DNA from 4 places in the Arthrobacter sp. AK01 genome. Region 2 is predicted to be linked to each of the others. Evidence: predicted binding sites of a transcription regulator. Region 2 holds the regulator's gene; each other region holds the start of a gene.
The links. Region 2 encodes HrcA, which represses chaperone genes, less so after heat shock. Its sites were predicted from a motif close to TTNGCACTCGNNNNNNNCGAGTGCNAA; they were not measured.
Positions count from the first base shown of each region.

Region 1 (4,099 bases), on a different contig from region 2:
CGATTGCCGCTGCCCAGGCAGTGTTCGACGTCGTTGCGCTGCCCTCGGAGACTCCGCTCATCACTGCGGCCCGGAACGCCGGCAAGAAGGTGATCACCGGGGCCGAGGTCATCGCCATCCAGGCAGAAGAACAGTTCGTGTTGTACACAGGCGTGCGCCCCGGTGCTGCCCAGGTCCGCGAAGCTTCGGAGTTCTCGCGCCGCTGACCCGGGCTAGACCGAGACCGGCTCCACCACAACAGCCACTCTCTCCTCGCCGATCCTGGTGAGGACCAGGGTGGCTGTTTTCGCGTCCTTGCCCTTGGATGGCTTGGCGGGGAGCAACTGCTTCCGTAGCTCCTCCGGGGTCACTGCCGTGCCGCGCTTCTTGATGTCCAGCACGGTGATGCCATTGTTTTTCACCCAGGCTTTGAGGGCCTTGACGTTGTAGGGCATCACTTCGAGCACCTTGTAGGCGCGGGCAAATGGAGTGTCATGCAGTTCGGGTGCGCAGATGTAGGCGATGTGCTCATCCACCAGGTGCCCGCCGAGCCGCTCAGCGACGTCGGCCACCAGGCCTGCGCGGATCACCGCACCATCGGGCTCGTACAAGAAACCTTCAACGGGCCCGACGGCGGCCACCGGACCGCCGTCGAAATCCTCGCCGCTGGTGATTTCGGCTGCGCCCTGGCTGCCAATGACCAGGGCGGCCCGACGCACGCCTGGGCGGGCCACTGCGTTGAACCACAAGGTGACTTCGGTGACGTCGCCGCCCACCGAGACCCACTGGGCTTCGCAGCCCGATGGCACGGAGTCGTGGGGGATGCCCGGACCCATTTTGACGCCGATGGCGCGGCCGGTGGCCGCCAGGCGCTCCACGAACGACAGCGGCGGGGAGAACGCTTCCGGGTCCCAGATCCGCTTTGTCCCCGATGTGGAGGTGGTGCGCCGGGCCGGATCCAGCCACACGCCGTCGATCCCGTCCAGTTCCACGGACGTGGCATCGGAGTGCACCACGGTGGCGTGCGGGAAAGGCATGAGGTTGATGGTGGCGCACGCAGCTGTGGTTTCATCCATTTCCACGGCCGTGACGGCAATGTCCATGGAGGCCATCGCCATCGAATCGGCACCGAGCCCGCATCCAAGGTCTGCCACGTGGGTGATGCCGGCCTTGGCGAAACGTTCGGCGTGCCGGGCAGCGACGTTCAACCGGGTGGCCTGTTCCAAGCCGGCCTGGGTGAACAGCATCTGGCGCGCGAACTCGCCAAACTTGGCTTCCGCACGGGTCCTCAACCGTGATTGGGTCAGGACCGCCGCCACGAGTTCAGGGGAGTGGCCTGCCTTCCGGAGATCGGCGTTGACGCTGAATGCCTCGGACTCCCGGTAAGGCCCCAAGGAGGCAAGAAGTTCCCATCCTTCGGTGGTCAGCAAGGGTGCGATCTGTTCCTGCGGTGCGTGAGGCATGGGATCAAGCCTAACGGCGCGGCACTTGACAACGTGACTTGCGAATCAGCCAGATAGGGTTGTTTTCATGGACGACAACGCAGCCCCGCAACCCTCCACCATCACAAAGTTTGCCCGACCCGCCCTCATCGCGGGGGCCGTGATCGCGGTGGTTTGCATCGGCCTGCTGATCATTATCTTCGCGCTGGATTCTTTTAATGCGGCCACGTATTCGGTGGCCGGGAAAAGCGTCAACGACGCCACCGACGAGGCACGCGACATTCGCGAGCTCTACAGCGGCGCCCGGACCGGTGGCATTATCACCCTGGTGATTGCCGGCGTCGTCGCTGTTGCTTCTGCCGTGCTGCTGTACCTGAACCGCGGCAATGCACCGCTTGATGAGGACGACGACGGCGAAGACTACGATCTGGACGACCTCACCGGCCGTTGATGGACGTTCACCCATGACGAAATGCTGGCACTCACCTTGACCGAGTGCTAACCACTTACATAGAGTCTTGTTAGCACTCTCCCCCGGAGGGTGCTAATCACGCCAAGCGTCTTCCGGCACCGCGACGACGGTTGTACGCTCCGGCACCCTAGTTCTTAGTCCATGAATCAGCTCATGAAAAGGAGAGTCCGAGTGTCGGTCTCGATTAAGCCTCTTGAGGATCGTATTGTTGTTCGCCCGCTCGAAGCAGAGCAGACCACGGCTTCCGGCCTGGTAATTCCGGACTCCGCACAGGAGAAGCCGCAGGAAGGCGAAGTTGTTGCAATCGGCCCCGGCCGCTTCGATGACAACGGTAACCGCGTACCGGTTGACGTAGCTGTTGGCGACGTCGTCATCTACTCCAAGTACGGTGGAACCGAAGTCAAGACCGGCGGCAACGAGTACCTCGTTCTGTCCGCCCGCGACGTCCTTGCGATCGTCGTAAAGTAACTTCCCGGAGCCCCGCACCGCCGCCGAGTTGGAATCATTCCGACCGTCAGCGGTGCGGGTTTTCTGTCTTGAAAGGACACAACCATGGCAAAGCAGCTTGCTTTTAACGATGCTGCCCGCCGGTCTCTTGAGGCCGGTATCGACAAGCTCGCCAACACTGTCAAGGTGACGCTTGGCCCGCGCGGCCGCAACGTCGTGCTGGACAAGAAGTGGGGCGCTCCCACGATCACCAACGACGGCGTCACCATCGCCCGCGAAGTTGAGCTTGACGACCCCTACGAGAACCTTGGCGCCCAGCTGGCCAAGGAAGTAGCCACCAAGACCAACGATGTCGCCGGCGACGGCACCACCACAGCCACCGTGCTTGCCCAGGCCCTGGTCAAGGAAGGCCTGCGCAACGTTGCTGCCGGCGCCGCTCCGGGCGAGATCAAGCGCGGCATCGAGGTTTCCGTTGAAGCCATCGCCGCCCGCCTCCTGGAGAACGCCCGCGAAGTCGAAGGCACCCAGGTTGCCAGCGTTGCAGCCATCTCCGCGCAGAGCGACGAGGTCGGCGAGCTCCTTGCCGAAGCGTTCGGCAAGGTTGGCAAGGACGGTGTCATCACCATTGAAGAGTCCTCCACCACGCAGACCGAGCTGGTTCTGACCGAAGGCATGCAGTTCGACAAGGGCTACCTGTCCCCGTACTTCGTCACCGACGCAGAGCGCCAGGAAGCCGTCCTCGAAGACGCCCTCATCCTGATCAACCAGGGCAAAATCTCCTCGCTGCAGGACTTCCTGCCGCTTCTGGAGAAGGCCCTGCAGGCCAACAAGCCGCTCTTCATCATTGCTGAAGACATCGAAGGCGAAGCCCTTTCCACGCTGATCGTCAACCGCATCCGCGGCACGCTCAACGTTGTTGCCGTCAAGGCTCCGGGCTTCGGCGACCGCCGCAAGGCCATGCTCCAGGACATCGCCACGCTTACGGGAGCCCAGGTTGTTTCCCCGGACCTCGGCCTGACACTGGACACCGTTGGCCTCGAAGTACTCGGTACCGCGCGCCGCATCACGGTAACCAAGGACAACACCACCATCGTGGACGGAGCCGGTACGGCCCAGGACGTCGCCGACCGCGTAGCACAGCTGCGTGCTGAGCTCACCCGGACGGACTCCGACTGGGACAAGGAAAAGCTGCAGGAACGCCTGGCCAAGCTGGCCGGCGGCATCGGCGTGATCAAGGTTGGCGCAGCCACCGAGGTTGAGCTGAAGGAAAAGAAGCACCGCATCGAGGACGCTGTTTCCTCCACGCGCGCAGCCCTCGAAGAAGGCATCGTCTCCGGCGGCGGTTCCGCCCTCATCCACGCCCTCAAGGCACTGGACGAGTCCCCGGCCGTCAAGGCACTGGAAGGTGACGCAGCAGCAGCTGTGGGCATCGTCCGCCGCGCCCTGATCCAGCCGCTGCGTTGGATCGCCCAGAACGCCGGCTTCGACGGCTTCGTGGTTGTTGCCAAGGTTTCCGAGCTGGAAGCCAACCACGGTTTCAACGCCAAGTCCGGCGAGTACGAGGACCTGATCGCCGCTGGCGTGATCGACCCCGTCAAGGTCACCCGTTCCGCTCTCCGCAACGCCGCTTCCATCGCTGCCTTGGTTCTCACCACCGAGACCCTGGTTGTCGAGAAGCCGGCTGAGGAAGAAGACGCACACGCAGGCCACAGCCACTAGCAGCCTGTCCAAGGAACCCCGGTCACGTTGGTGACCGGGG
Region 1 covers NZ_JAJOHP010000012.1:50,175-54,273, forward strand. Annotated here, with positions in the region: gene LN996_RS06065 (shikimate 5-dehydrogenase) at 1-206, shown strand, start outside; gene LN996_RS06070 (class I SAM-dependent methyltransferase) at 213-1,442, opposite strand; gene LN996_RS06075 (hypothetical protein) at 1,510-1,872, shown strand; gene groES (co-chaperone GroES) at 2,065-2,361, shown strand; gene groL (chaperonin GroEL) at 2,446-4,059, shown strand.
Region 1: a site for HrcA is predicted at 1,897-1,923, ahead of groES (co-chaperone GroES). Genes of this name have one in related genera too.

Region 2 (4,099 bases):
AAGAACGACGGCGGCAGGTCCCGCCGTCGACGATCGCAGAACGTGATGACCCAACAGCGCCGTAACGGCCCCGGCGTCACTGAGCCGCGTTACTTCGCGGGGCGAGATTCCACCCTCCGGTCCTACGATCAGAAGTACTTCCCGGAACGTCCCGGTGTCCGGTCCACCCTGCAACACCTCGAGGACAGTCCTCAACGGGTTTTTGGCGTCCTCGTGCAGGATGATGGCCAGGTCGGCGGCGGCGACTGCTTTGGCCAAGGCTCCGGTATCCACGATTGTCCGCACGTCCGGAATCCATGCCCGCCGTGCTTGCTTGGCCGCGGCGGTTACCACAGACTGCCACTTCCCATGGGCTTTGGCGGCGCGGTCGCCCTTCCAGCGCACGATTGATCGCTCTGACTGCCACGGAATCACTGCGTCGATACCCAGCTCGGTGGCCGTCTCGATGGCAAGTTCATCGCGGTCACCCTTGGCCAAGGCTTGGACGAGCACCAAGCGGACGTCGGGCTGGTCCTCGAAGACAACATCGGAAGCAGTGACGGTCAGGCCGGCGGGCCCGGCGTCGGCGACCGTGCCGGTCAGCCGTGTGCCGGAACCGTCGGCAATGTCAACGGGCTCCCCCACTGCCAGTCTCTTGACCGTGACGGCGTGCCGTGCTTCAGGCCCCTCCAGCACGAACGTGCCACCGGGACTTACATCGCCAAGACTCCCGGCCGGGGTGAAGAAAACGGGGTTGCTCACCGCTACAGGTTACCGAGCTTGTCACGCAGCTTTGCGAACATGCCGCCACTGGCCACGAGTTTGCCTTCGGTGAACTGCTCCCCACGAAGCTTGGCGAGCTGCTGCAACAATTCTTCCTGGGCGGGATCAAGCTTGCTCGGCGTTTCAACATGGAGGTGCACCTTGAGGTCTCCCCTGCCGTAACCGCGCAGGTGGGTGACGCCAAGGCCGCGGAGCGTGATGACCTCGCCCGACTGGGTTCCGGCCTTCACATCAATGTCCTGTGCGCCATCGAACGTTTCCAGTTGCAGCTCAGTGCCCAGTGCAGCGGCTGTCATGGGCACGCTGAGGGTGGCGTGGAGGTCGTCGCCTTCGCGCATGAACATGGAATCGTTGTTGACCCGGATCTCCACGTACAAGTCGCCGGAGGGGCCGCCTGCGGGTCCTGCTTCGCCTTGGCCGGACAACTGGATACGCGTACCGGTCGCAACACCGGCGGGCACCTTGATGGTCAGGGAACGGCGGCTGCGGATGCGGCCCTGGCCGTTGCACTCGTTGCAGGGATCCTTGATGACCGTGCCGAAACCCTCACAAGATCCGCAAGGGGCCGTGGTCATGACCTGGCCAAGGATGGATCGGACGGCGCGCTGGACCTGGCCGCTGCCGCCACAAATGTCGCAACGTTCCGGATGGGTTCCCGGGCGGCAGCAGCTGCCGTCGCACGTAGGGCAGGTGACGGCAGTGTCTACTTCGAGCTTCTTGTTAACACCAAATACGGCGTCCTTGAGGTCAATACGGACACTGATGAGGGCGTCTTGTCCGCGACGAACGCGGGAAGCCGGTCCACCGTGGCCGCCGCCGCCACCAAAGAAGGTGTCGAAGATGTCCTGGAACGCGAAGCCCTGGCCGGAGTAGCCGCCGCCGAAGCCGTTGTCCGTTCCGTTCTCATTGCCGGTGGCATCGTAGACGCGACGCTTCTGGGGGTCCGACAGAACCTCGTAAGCATGGGTCACGGCCTTGAACTGCTCCGCGACATCCTCACCCGGATTTACGTCCGGGTGGAGTTTCCGCGCCAACTTGCGGTACGCCTTTTTGATCTCTTCCCCGGTGGCTTCCGGCGAGACTCCCAAAACGTCATAGTGGCTGCTCAAAGTCGGTATCTCTTCCTTGTCGTACTGCGGATGTTTCCTCGGGCCTGCGTTCAGCCGCCGAGAATGCGTGAAAGGTAGCGGGCAACGGCCCGAACTGCTGCCATGGTGGTTGGATAATCCATGCGGGTTGGACCGAGGATTCCCACTTTGGCACCCGAGCCGTAGCCAGTGGCCACCACCGAAGCTTCGGCCAAGCCGTCATAGGGGTTCTCCCGGCCGATGCTCACCGTGACGCCGCGGGGGTCGTCCCCCATGTCGGACAACAACCGGAGCATGACCACTTGTTCCTCAAGGGCTTCCAGCACGGGTCCGATACTCAACGGGAAGTCCACGTTGGACCGGGCAAGATTGGCTGTGCCGGCCATGAGGATGCGCTCTTCGCGGCTGTTGTCGCTCAGTGCCTGCAGTCCGTGCGCCAGTGTTTGAGCCAGGCCACGGAGTTCCGGCGGGCACAGGGCAACCACTGAGGGAAGTACTTGCGGCAACAGGGCCAGTTGCGTCCCTGCAATGCTGCCGAGGAATCGTGACCTCAGAAGCATCAAAGCGTCATCGCCCACGTCCGAGCCTGCCTCGATGACCTTCTGGCCAACGCTCCCGGTATCCGCAATCAGGACGACGAGCACTTGCTTGGGAGCCAGGAGGACGAACTCCACGTGCCGCACCAGCGCCCGGTTTGAGTGTGGATATTGCACGACGGCGACCTGGTTGGTCAGCTGCGACAGGAGCCGCACGGTGCGCTCCAGGATGTCGTCGACGTCGTCGGGCCCTTCAAGCAGCGAATGGATCGCGCGGCGTTCCGCCGCGGACAGCGGCTTGACCTGGGAGATGCGGTCCACGAACAGGCGGTAGCCCTTATCAGTGGGAATGCGTCCGGCGCTGGTGTGGGGTGCCGCAATGAGGCCTTCTTCTTCAAGAACAGCCATGTCGTTCCGGATGGTGGCACTTGAAACACCGAGGTGGTGTCGCTCCACGAGGGCCTTCGATCCGACAGGCTCCCTGGAATGCACGTAATCTTCAACGATGGCACGCAGTACTTCCAACTTGCGCGGTTCACTCATTACTCCACCTCCTGACGATTGCCATGGTCACTGCGACCGGTCACCGCGGGATCCCATGGGATCACCGCACTTAGCACTCAACATGCCCAAGTGCTAACCAGTCTAGTATGAGCCACCCCGTTGCTAGCATTGAAACTGCCCATGGCCAGCATCAAGCAACCCAGCATAAACCAGTACAAAAAGGTAGGAATTCCTTGGCTTTCGACTCTTGGGGTCCGCAGGATCTAGCAGCTCCAGCCAAACGACAACTCCCCGAGGTAGCCGTCCAGCGCGGGATGGTCCTCGAAGATGTCCAGTCAGGCTGGGTGGGCGAAGTCACTCGGGTTGAAAAAACCGGGGGCATGCACATCGTGTCCCTTGAGGACAGGCGTGGTAAAACGAAGTCCTTCCAACTCGGCTTCGGCTTCCTGCTTGAAGGCCAACCCATCCGGTTGATGCCTCCGGCCCCCCGCCAAGCGACGGCCCCCGCGCAACCGGGACGAACGGCCTCGGGGTCGGTGAAGGTCCAGGGACAACGCGCCCAAGTGGCAAAAGCCAGCCGGATCTGGGTGGAAGGAAAGCACGACGCCGAACTCGTGGAGAAGGTCTGGGGCGACGATCTCCGCGTCGAAGGCATCGTGGTGGAGCCATTGCACGGCGTCGATGACCTCAAATCTTCCATCGCCGCCTTTAATCCGGGCCCTGGCCGCCGCCTAGGCATCCTGGTGGATCACCTCGTGGCCGGATCCAAGGAGTCCCGCATTGCGGCCGAAGCCATGACGGTCCCCGGGGCGCCAGGAAATGTCTTGATTGTCGGCCACCCGTACATCGATGTCTGGCAGGCCATCAGGCCGAAGGTGCTCGGCATCGATGCCTGGCCTTCCGTGCCTCGCGGCATCGACTGGAAGACGGGAATTCTCACCGCCTTCGGGTGGCCTCACGAGACCGCTGAGGACATTGGCCTGGGCTGGCAACGGCTTCTCGGGGCGGTTCGCAGTTACGCCGACCTTGAGGCCTCCCTGCTGGGCCGAGTGGAGGAAGTCATCGATTTCCTCACGGTTCCCTGACACTGGCCCCGAAAGCGGCAGCAACTGACGTGTCTTCGTGGCGCTTGTCCCGGGAAGTCCACGGAGGCCGGTATTCTGGGACAGCAACACCGCAGCATCTTTACAGCAAGGGGAACACACCGTG
Region 2 covers NZ_JAJOHP010000090.1:6,984-11,082, forward strand. Annotated here, with positions in the region: gene LN996_RS21230 (16S rRNA (uracil(1498)-N(3))-methyltransferase) at 1-741, opposite strand, end outside; gene dnaJ (molecular chaperone DnaJ) at 744-1,871, opposite strand; gene hrcA (heat-inducible transcriptional repressor HrcA) at 1,922-2,929, opposite strand; gene LN996_RS21245 (DUF3097 domain-containing protein) at 3,124-3,975, shown strand; gene LN996_RS21250 (DUF4870 domain-containing protein) at 4,097-4,099, shown strand, end outside.

Region 3 (4,099 bases), on a different contig from region 2:
TCCGGGTGGAGCAGCACGCCAATCCGGCCGATGTCAGCCCGAACGTCGGGCCGGAGCAATTCCCGTTCCAAGGCGAGAACAGTGTCTTCAGCGGAGAGCTCCTGGGCCGAAGCTCCTTCGAGTTCACTGAAAAGGTCGGGCTGGCCAAAGATTCCGGACTCCCCAAAGAGGGTCGGCTCGAAATGGGGCCGGGGGCTGCGTTCAAACTTGGGGGAAGCTTTCGCTGCGGTGCCCGTAGAGGAGGCAGCCGCACCCGCGGGAACGGGCTCTGACGCACGGGGCTGAGTCCCTGCCTGAGTTGCTGTCTGCGTCTTGGCCTGCGCGGGGGTCTCTACTTGCCCGTGGCCCTGCCCCAGCGCGCCAGGGAACCCGGGCCCGGCCCGGTGCGCCACACCCTGCTGGTAGGCCGTGGCTACGGCGCGTGCACGCTCATCAGCGGCCTCGTTGAGGTCATGCCCGGCGTGCCCTTTGACCCATTCGAACGTGTATTTGCGGCCAACGATCGCCTGATCGATGTCTTTGAGCAGGTCCACGTTCAACACGGGTTTGCCGTCGGCCTTGCGCCAGCCTTTGCGCTTCCATCCCGGCATCCACTTGGTGACGCAGTTGATGACGTACTGGCTGTCGCAAAGAATCAGCAGTTCTTCCTCCGGCACGTGCGCCGTGGACCGGAACAGGTCCAGGACGGCCATGAGTTCACCCTGGTTGTTGGTGCCGTGCGGCCAGCCTCCTGCGCGCCAACAGGAGTCATCAACGTACCAGGCCCAACCGGCCGGCCCAGGATTGCCGAGGGCGGACCCGTCAGCGGCAGCAATAATCGTCATGCGTTAATCCTGCCAGACCCCACCGACACTGAAACCGTGATAGGCAGCAAAAACGGCGGCCCCCACCAAAAGGTGAGGACCGCCGTCGTTTGCTCTAAAGCGTGATGCTGGGCGCTGTATCGCTACAGCAAGGAGGCTTAGAAGCCGCCCATGCCGCCCATGTCGTCGCCGCCGGCAGCCGGAGCGTTCTTCTCAGGCTTGTCGGCAACTACGGCCTCGGTGGTCAGGAAGAGACCAGCGATGGAAGCAGCGTTCTGGAGAGCCGAGCGGGTGACCTTTACGGGGTCGTTGACGCCGGCAGCCAGAAGGTCTTCGTAGACGCCCGTGGCAGCGTTCAGGCCGTGGCCGGAAGGCAGGCCGCGAACCTTGTCCACCACAACGCCCGGCTCGAGGCCGGCGTTGAAGGCGATCTGCTTCAGCGGAGCGTCGATGGCAACCTTGACGATGTTGGCGCCGGTTGCTTCGTCGCCCTGCAGGTTCAGGTTGGCGAATGCCTTGGCACCAGCCTGGATGAGGGCAACGCCACCACCGGCGACGATGCCTTCTTCAACAGCAGCCTTGGCGTTGCGGACTGCGTCCTCAATGCGGTGCTTGCGTTCCTTGAGCTCAACTTCGGTTGCGGCACCGGCCTTGATGACTGCAACGCCGCCGGCCAGCTTGGCCAGGCGTTCCTGCAGCTTCTCGCGGTCGTAGTCGGAGTCGGAGTTTTCGATCTCGGCGCGGATCTGGGCCACACGGCCTGCGATCTGCTCGGCGTCGCCGGCACCTTCAACGATGGTGGTCTCGTCCTTGGTGACAACAACCTTGCGGGCGGTGCCGAGGAGTTCAAGGCCAGCGTTCTCGAGCTTGAGGCCAACTTCTTCGGAGATGACCTGGCCACCGGTGAGGATGGCGATGTCGGCGAGCTGGGCCTTGCGGCGGTCACCGAAGCCCGGAGCCTTGACGGCAACGGACTTGAAGGTGCCACGGATCTTGTTGACGATCAGGGTGGCCAGGGCCTCGCCCTCGATGTCTTCGGCGATGATCAGCAGCGGCTTGTTCGACTGCATGACCTTCTCCAGAACCGTGACGAGTTCCTTCACGTTGGAGATCTTGGAGTTGACGATCAGGATGTACGGGTCTTCGAGGACCGTTTCCTGGCGCTCTGCGTCGGTGACGAAGTAAGCGGAGATGTAGCCCTTGTCGAAGCGCATACCCTCGGTGAGCTCGAGCTCCAGGCCGAAGGTGTTGGACTCCTCGACCGTGATAACGCCTTCCTTGCCCACCTTGTCCAGGGCTTCGGCGATCAGGCTGCCGATTTCCGGGTCACCGGCGGAGATGGAAGCCGTGGCTGCGATCTCTTCCTTGGTTTCGATTTCCTTGGCGGAGGCCAGCAGTTCGCTGATGACTGCCTCAACGGCCTTCTCGATGCCGCGCTTGAGGGACAGCGGGTCGGCGCCGGCAGCTACGTTGCGGAGGCCTTCCTTCACCAGTGCCTGGGCGAGGACAGTTGCAGTGGTAGTACCGTCGCCAGCGACGTCATCCGTCTTCTTGGCAACTTCCTTGACCAGTTCTGCACCGATCTTCTCGTAAGGGTCGTCCAGCTCGATCTCCTTGGCGATGGAAACACCATCGTTGGTGATCGTGGGGGCGCCCCACTTCTTTTCGAGGACGACGTTGCGTCCACGCGGGCCGAGGGTGACCTTGACGGCGTCTGCGAGGATGTTCAGGCCCCGCTCGAGGCCGCGGCGTGCCTCTTCATCAAATGCAATGATCTTGGCCATAACGGCGGTAGTCCTTTCGGGACAGTCGTTAAGAAGGTACCTGTCAGATGGGGTGCCCGCGACGGACGGTTCTTCGCTTGCGGCCTATGTATGCCCCGCGCTCCGAACCTCACCCCACCAAGGTGTTTCTTGATCCTCCAGTGGTCCATGCGCCGTCCACCACCGGGGTTACCCGGGCCGGACTTAGCAGTCGAACCATAGGAGTGCTAAATCAATAATTAGCACTCGACCGGGGAGAGTGCAAGCAGGGACGCCACTTTGCTCTACATACACAGGGGGTTTCAGCCAATGGCTGACGGTGGCGTGCCGTGGGAGCTAGGCGACGCGTACACCTTCGGCCTGCGGGCCTTTCTGTCCCTCACCCAGTTCAAACTCAACCCGCTGGCCCTCTTCGAGGGCGCGGAAGCCATCCATCTGGATAGCTGACCAGTGTACAAAGACGTCGTCGCCGGATTCATCCACAGTGATGAAGCCGTAGCCTTTTTCGGCGTTGAACCATTTGACGGTTCCCAATGCCATGATGCCCACACTTTCGCAGTAGCCAAGTCCGGTTGCCGGGATCTCCGTACCGGAATTAATCCACTGTAACCACTGTCACTATCCCCGCGCTCCCATGCAAGGCGCGGGGGTGACTTTTGTTATTGAGGCTTAACCGAGTTTGGGCATTCGGAGCCCATCCGGGCCAGTTGGGCTACTGGAAGCCCGGCCCTGCCACAACTACCAAGGGCTGCTGGACCTCGGGAGATTCAACGATCGACTGGATACCCAGCAGGGCGCCCAAAGCCTCGGCGTTCACCTTCTGCTCCGGTGCGTTGTAGAAGATCACGGACGTCTGCTGCGGCAGGCCGCCCCAGTTGCCCACAGTGCTGAGCGTCCATCCGTCGGCCTCCACCAGGCCAGCAACACGGCCAGCCAACCCAGCGGTGCCGGCGCCGTTGTAGACCGCGACCGGCGTGGCCTTGTCCACGGGAGCCGAGGACGGCGTCGCGGATGGGCTATCGGACGGGGTCGGTTCGCCGGATGTGGCCGGGGCGCTGCTGGATTCGCTTGGTGTCGCTGAAGACGAGGCGTCAGTCTGCTGAGGTGCCGGCGTCGAGGCGCTGGGCGCGGCGCCGGGTGCCACGACGCCGAGGTTCGGAAGGACCAGGAAGGCCACCAATCCGAGGACCAAGGCCACCGCCCCAACAGTCAGGACCGGCCACAACGTGGGGCGCGCGGTCTCCTGGGCGTCGCGATGTACGCCCTGCCGGGATGTGTTCTGCGGAACCTGGTCGAATTCGTCCTTGGCATACTTGGTCATGGTGAAGCGTTGTCCTTGCTGGTTGCTGCTGACAGATCAGCCTGGCGATTTACGCGTCGGACCCCAAGCGACGTGCCGTCCGCGCACGCTGGCGGGACGTACGTAGTCTACGCAATCTCTTGACGAGCATGGGATCGTGGGCCAACGCGTCTTCGGTGTCAATCAACGCGTTCAGGATCTGGTAATAGTGTGTGGCCGAGAGATCGAACAGC
Region 3 covers NZ_JAJOHP010000013.1:63,752-67,850, forward strand. Annotated here, with positions in the region: gene LN996_RS06525 (RNase H family protein) at 1-824, opposite strand, end outside; gene groL (chaperonin GroEL) at 962-2,587, opposite strand; gene LN996_RS06535 (cold-shock protein) at 2,903-3,106, opposite strand; gene LN996_RS06540 (LytR C-terminal domain-containing protein) at 3,279-3,887, opposite strand; gene LN996_RS06545 (DUF3263 domain-containing protein) at 3,937-4,099, opposite strand, start outside.
Region 3: a site for HrcA is predicted at 2,771-2,797, ahead of groL (chaperonin GroEL). Genes of this name have one in related genera too.

Region 4 (4,099 bases), on a different contig from region 2:
CTCCCATGGAGCGAGCCATTCGCTGTTCCGCGAACGGACTTCAGACCACTCCCGCTTGTCGCGGTAACGGATGGGGCGAAGAAGCAGGTTTCCGCTCTCCAGCGTCACCGGCCAGATCGCAGAGCCGTACATCCGGTGTTACTTGGGAAGCGAGGCAGTAAAGGTCGGCAACCACTCACGCAGTTCGGGGCCGAGGTCTTCGCGTTCGCACGCCAGCTCAATGCATGCCTTGAGGTAGCTGAGCTTGTCACCGGTATCGTAGCGGCGGCCGCGGAAAACGACGCCGTATACGCCGTAGCCCTCACCTTCGCCGGCGGCAAGGACTTCAAGGGCATCGGTCAGCTGGATTTCGCCGCCCCGGCCCGGAGCGGTTTTCTCCAGAACATCAAACACTGCCGGGTGCAGCACGTAGCGGCCGATGACGGCGAGGTTGGACGGCGCTTCTTCCGGAGAAGGCTTTTCCACGAGCTGCTTGATGCGGACGTAGCCGTCTTCGCCGATCTCTTCGACGTCGGCGCAACCGTAGGCGCTGATCTTGGAGGGTTCCACTTCGATCAGGGCAACCACGGAACCGCCGGTCTTCTGCTGGACGGCGATCATGTCGCTCAGCAGGTTATCGCGGGCGTCGATCAGGTCATCGCCCAGGAGAACGGCGAAAGGCTCGTGGCCAACGTGCTGCTTTGCACGAAGGACGGCATGGCCCAGGCCGTTCGGGTCGCCTTGGCGGACATAGTGGATGTCGCCGAGGTTGGTGGCGGACTGGATGGCCTCAAGCTTGGCGGTATCGCCCTTCTCGGCCAGGGTCGCTTCCAACGCCGGCACGCGGTCAAAATGATCCTCAAGGGCGCGCTTGCTGCGCCCTGTGATCATCAGGACGTCGTGCAGGCCAACCTTGACGGCTTCTTCGACGACGTACTGGATGGCTGGCTTGTCAACCACAGGCAGCATTTCCTTCGGCATCGCCTTTGTTGCAGGCAGGAACCTGGTGCCAAGACCCGCTGCGGGGATGACGGCCTTACGGACAGCATTGTTATCGAGAGTCACCGGACTAATGTAACGGAAGGAATACATCATCGGCTAAACCCTCGCCGTGCCGGGAACACATTTCGGTGTGCCGCATGGCGGCCTTGGTTGCTGGACCGGCATCAGGCTCACCTCACGATCGGATACGCATGGCATCGAAAGAAGACATCCGCAGCAGCCGCCGCCTGCACAGGCAAGCCCTCTCTCCGGAACAGATCGCGGCGGCCGGCGAGGGGATCGCACATCATGGATCGGCGTGGGCGGCAGCTGCCTCCCCTGCCACCGTCTCCACGTTTGCCGTCTACTTGGGGGTTGCCTTCGAGCCGCCCACCATGCCGCTTATCGAGGCGCTGCACGGGGCCGGCCACCGCGTTCTGCTTCCCGTCTGCGAGCCCGGACGGCAGTTGAGCTGGGTGTATTGGACGCCCTCGACGGCGTTTGTCCGCTCCGCCTACGCCCCCATCGACGAGCCCGAAGGCGAACGACTGGAAAGCCAGGTTGTCGCCGGAAGTGCGGGTATCTTCATGCCTGCCACTGCGGTGGACATGGATGGCAACCGGATCGGCCAGGGGGGCGGCTACTACGATCGACTCCTCCATGGCCTCGACGCTTCCGGCCGGCGGCCGCCCACCATTGCTGTGGTGTACGACGACGACCTGTTGCCAACAGGTTCGATCCCCGCCGAAGCTTTTGACCGCCCCGTGCGGGAGATCCTGACGCCATCCGGCGTCGTCCGTCTCGAAGGCACGGCGGGTATGGCCTGACTGCCGCACCTCCTTGTTGACTCCGGCACTTGGAGAGATCCAACACATCCGCTGGCGCATGCCAAGGAGACGGATGATAGAATTGGCACTCAGGCCCTGCGACTGCTAATGCGGAGAGTTATTCCGCCGCCGCTGCACAGGACCTGAACTTTGTCCTGAAGGAGGAATTCAGTGCCCACTTACGCATACGCCTGCAAAGACTGTGACCATGCCTTTGACATCGTCCAGTCCTTCTCTGACAGCTCCCTGACGGAGTGCCCCGAGTGCAAGGGCGCCCTTCGCAAGAAGTTCAACAGCGTCGGCGTAGTCTTCAAGGGTTCAGGCTTCTATCGGACAGATTCCCGCGACGCCAAGGGCAGCACCGTTTCGGCCGCAGCACCGGCCCCTGCCGCTCCGTCGCCGGCCCCCGCTGCAGCGGCCGCAGCCAGCTAGGTCTCCACCTTTTCCACATAGCGCACCAGAGGGCTGTTTCGCGGCGCTGGCAGCTGGCTAACGTGGCGGCATGCCACATCAGTCACGCAGTGCCTTCCTTGCCCGCGCCGAGCGTTCGGCATCAACCGACGCCACTTGGCCCCCGGTCCCGCGTGCAGGAACGAGGCGATCCAGTGTCTTAAGCGGCATTCCCGCAAGGTTCAATCCGCCACGCACCCGGGATCGCACTGACCACCGGGGCCACAAGCGAAAATTCGGCTCCTGGATCGGACGAAACCGCAGGCTCACAGTTGCCCTCCTGCTCTGCCTTGCCACCGGTATGGCAGTCCAACAACTGACGCCGGCATCAGAAGCACGCATCAGCGTCCTTGTCGCAGCCCACGATATTCCAACAGGCACCAGCCTTGCGGAGTCCGACTTCACCAGCCAGGGTGTGCCGCCTGACCTCGCCATCACCGGCGCCCTGACAGATGTTCAGGCCCTGGTTGGCCGCCAACTTGCCTCACCCCTGGGCAGGGGGCAGATCCCTACGGAGTCCAATCTTCTTGGTCCAGGCCTGCTCACCGGCGCACCGACAGGGGCGGCTGCGGTGCCGCTGCGAATGGCAGACCCGTCATCCATCCAGCTTCTCTCCCCCGGCCAGTTGGTGACGGTGGTCCTGACGGCGGCCGGCTCCTATGACGAATCCAGGCAAAGCCAGGTGTTGGCCGGCCCTGTCCCAGTGCTCTGGACTTCAGCTTTGGGCGGCAAGACCGGCGAATGGCTCGGTACCAGCGACACCGAGGGTTTGGTGGTGGTCGCCGCGGATCCCCAACAAGCAGAAAAGCTTGCCGGCGCTTCAACGCAAGGCAAGCTTTTCTTCGTTTTGGTAAGTCCGTGATGCGGGACCCCTCTACGGGCGGCCGATCAGCCCCAATGCGGAGGCCTTTGCTCTTTGAGCCACTGCTCGTGGTCATAGCCGGACTCATCGCCCCAGCGGCGGGGATCGTCTTCCGCAGCTTTAGTAGGAAGTATCCCGCCGGCGCCGGGCCTGGCCGCGGTCGTCGTGGAGTCCGAAGCTTCTTCGGCACCGTCGGCCCCCGTTGCGTCGGGTTCGGCCTTGGCCCCGTTTTCCGGACCGGATGCTTGTTCCATCAGTGGTGCTTCTTTCCCATTCTCTGCAAAGCCATGTGCTTCTCCGGCAGCGTCCTCGGGCCCCCCGGCTCCCTGCAGTGCCGCACTCGGCGCAAACGTTGGCTGCCCCTTTTCCACGTTCAATTGTTCAACATCCATGTCCAGGAAGCCATGCTCAGGCGACGTCGACCGTGGGATGTGATTCTCCAGCCCAAGGTAGGACCCAATGCGGTCCGCGCAGGACGAAGGATCAGTAAACACTTCAATGGTCCACAGGGACATGTAGCGCCATCCCATGCGTTCCAGCAACTGCGGACGCAGCCGGCTGCGTTCGCGGACGCTCATCCTCTTGTAGCGTTCTGTGCCATCGGATTCGATTGCGACGGGGGTAGGGATCTCTGCACCCTCACGGCCGATGGTGTGGACTGGATCCGCGGCGGCCGCGATGTCCAGCACGCCATCGTAGAGATGCCAGACACGGGCTCCCCGGGCACGCAGACGCTCGCCAAGGTCGGCCACCAGCGGGTCCTCGCCGAGCGCTTGCTCACTGGCAACAGCGCGGGACGCGGGCGTACCGAGGTTGCTGTTTCCCGAGAGTTCCCGGTCCAACAGTTCGTAGAAGTCCACCGCACCGTGAGCCAAGCGATCAAGGTCTAGGTCCTCGGGTCGGAAACAACTCAGGACGTGCATGGAACGCCGGGCACGGGTCATCGCCAAGGCGAACCGGTTCCTGCCACCTTCCGTGGACAGTGGGCCAAACGAGTGCA
Region 4 covers NZ_JAJOHP010000012.1:79,688-83,786, reverse strand. Annotated here, with positions in the region: gene LN996_RS06200 (GNAT family N-acetyltransferase) at 1-132, opposite strand, end outside; gene galU (UTP--glucose-1-phosphate uridylyltransferase GalU) at 139-1,074, opposite strand; gene LN996_RS06190 (5-formyltetrahydrofolate cyclo-ligase) at 1,173-1,787, shown strand; gene LN996_RS06185 (FmdB family zinc ribbon protein) at 1,959-2,219, shown strand; gene LN996_RS06180 (Flp pilus assembly protein CpaB) at 2,290-3,099, shown strand; gene LN996_RS06175 (DUF4011 domain-containing protein) at 3,126-4,099, opposite strand, start outside.
Region 4: a site for HrcA is predicted at 1,870-1,896, ahead of LN996_RS06185 (FmdB family zinc ribbon protein). Genes of this name have one in related genera too.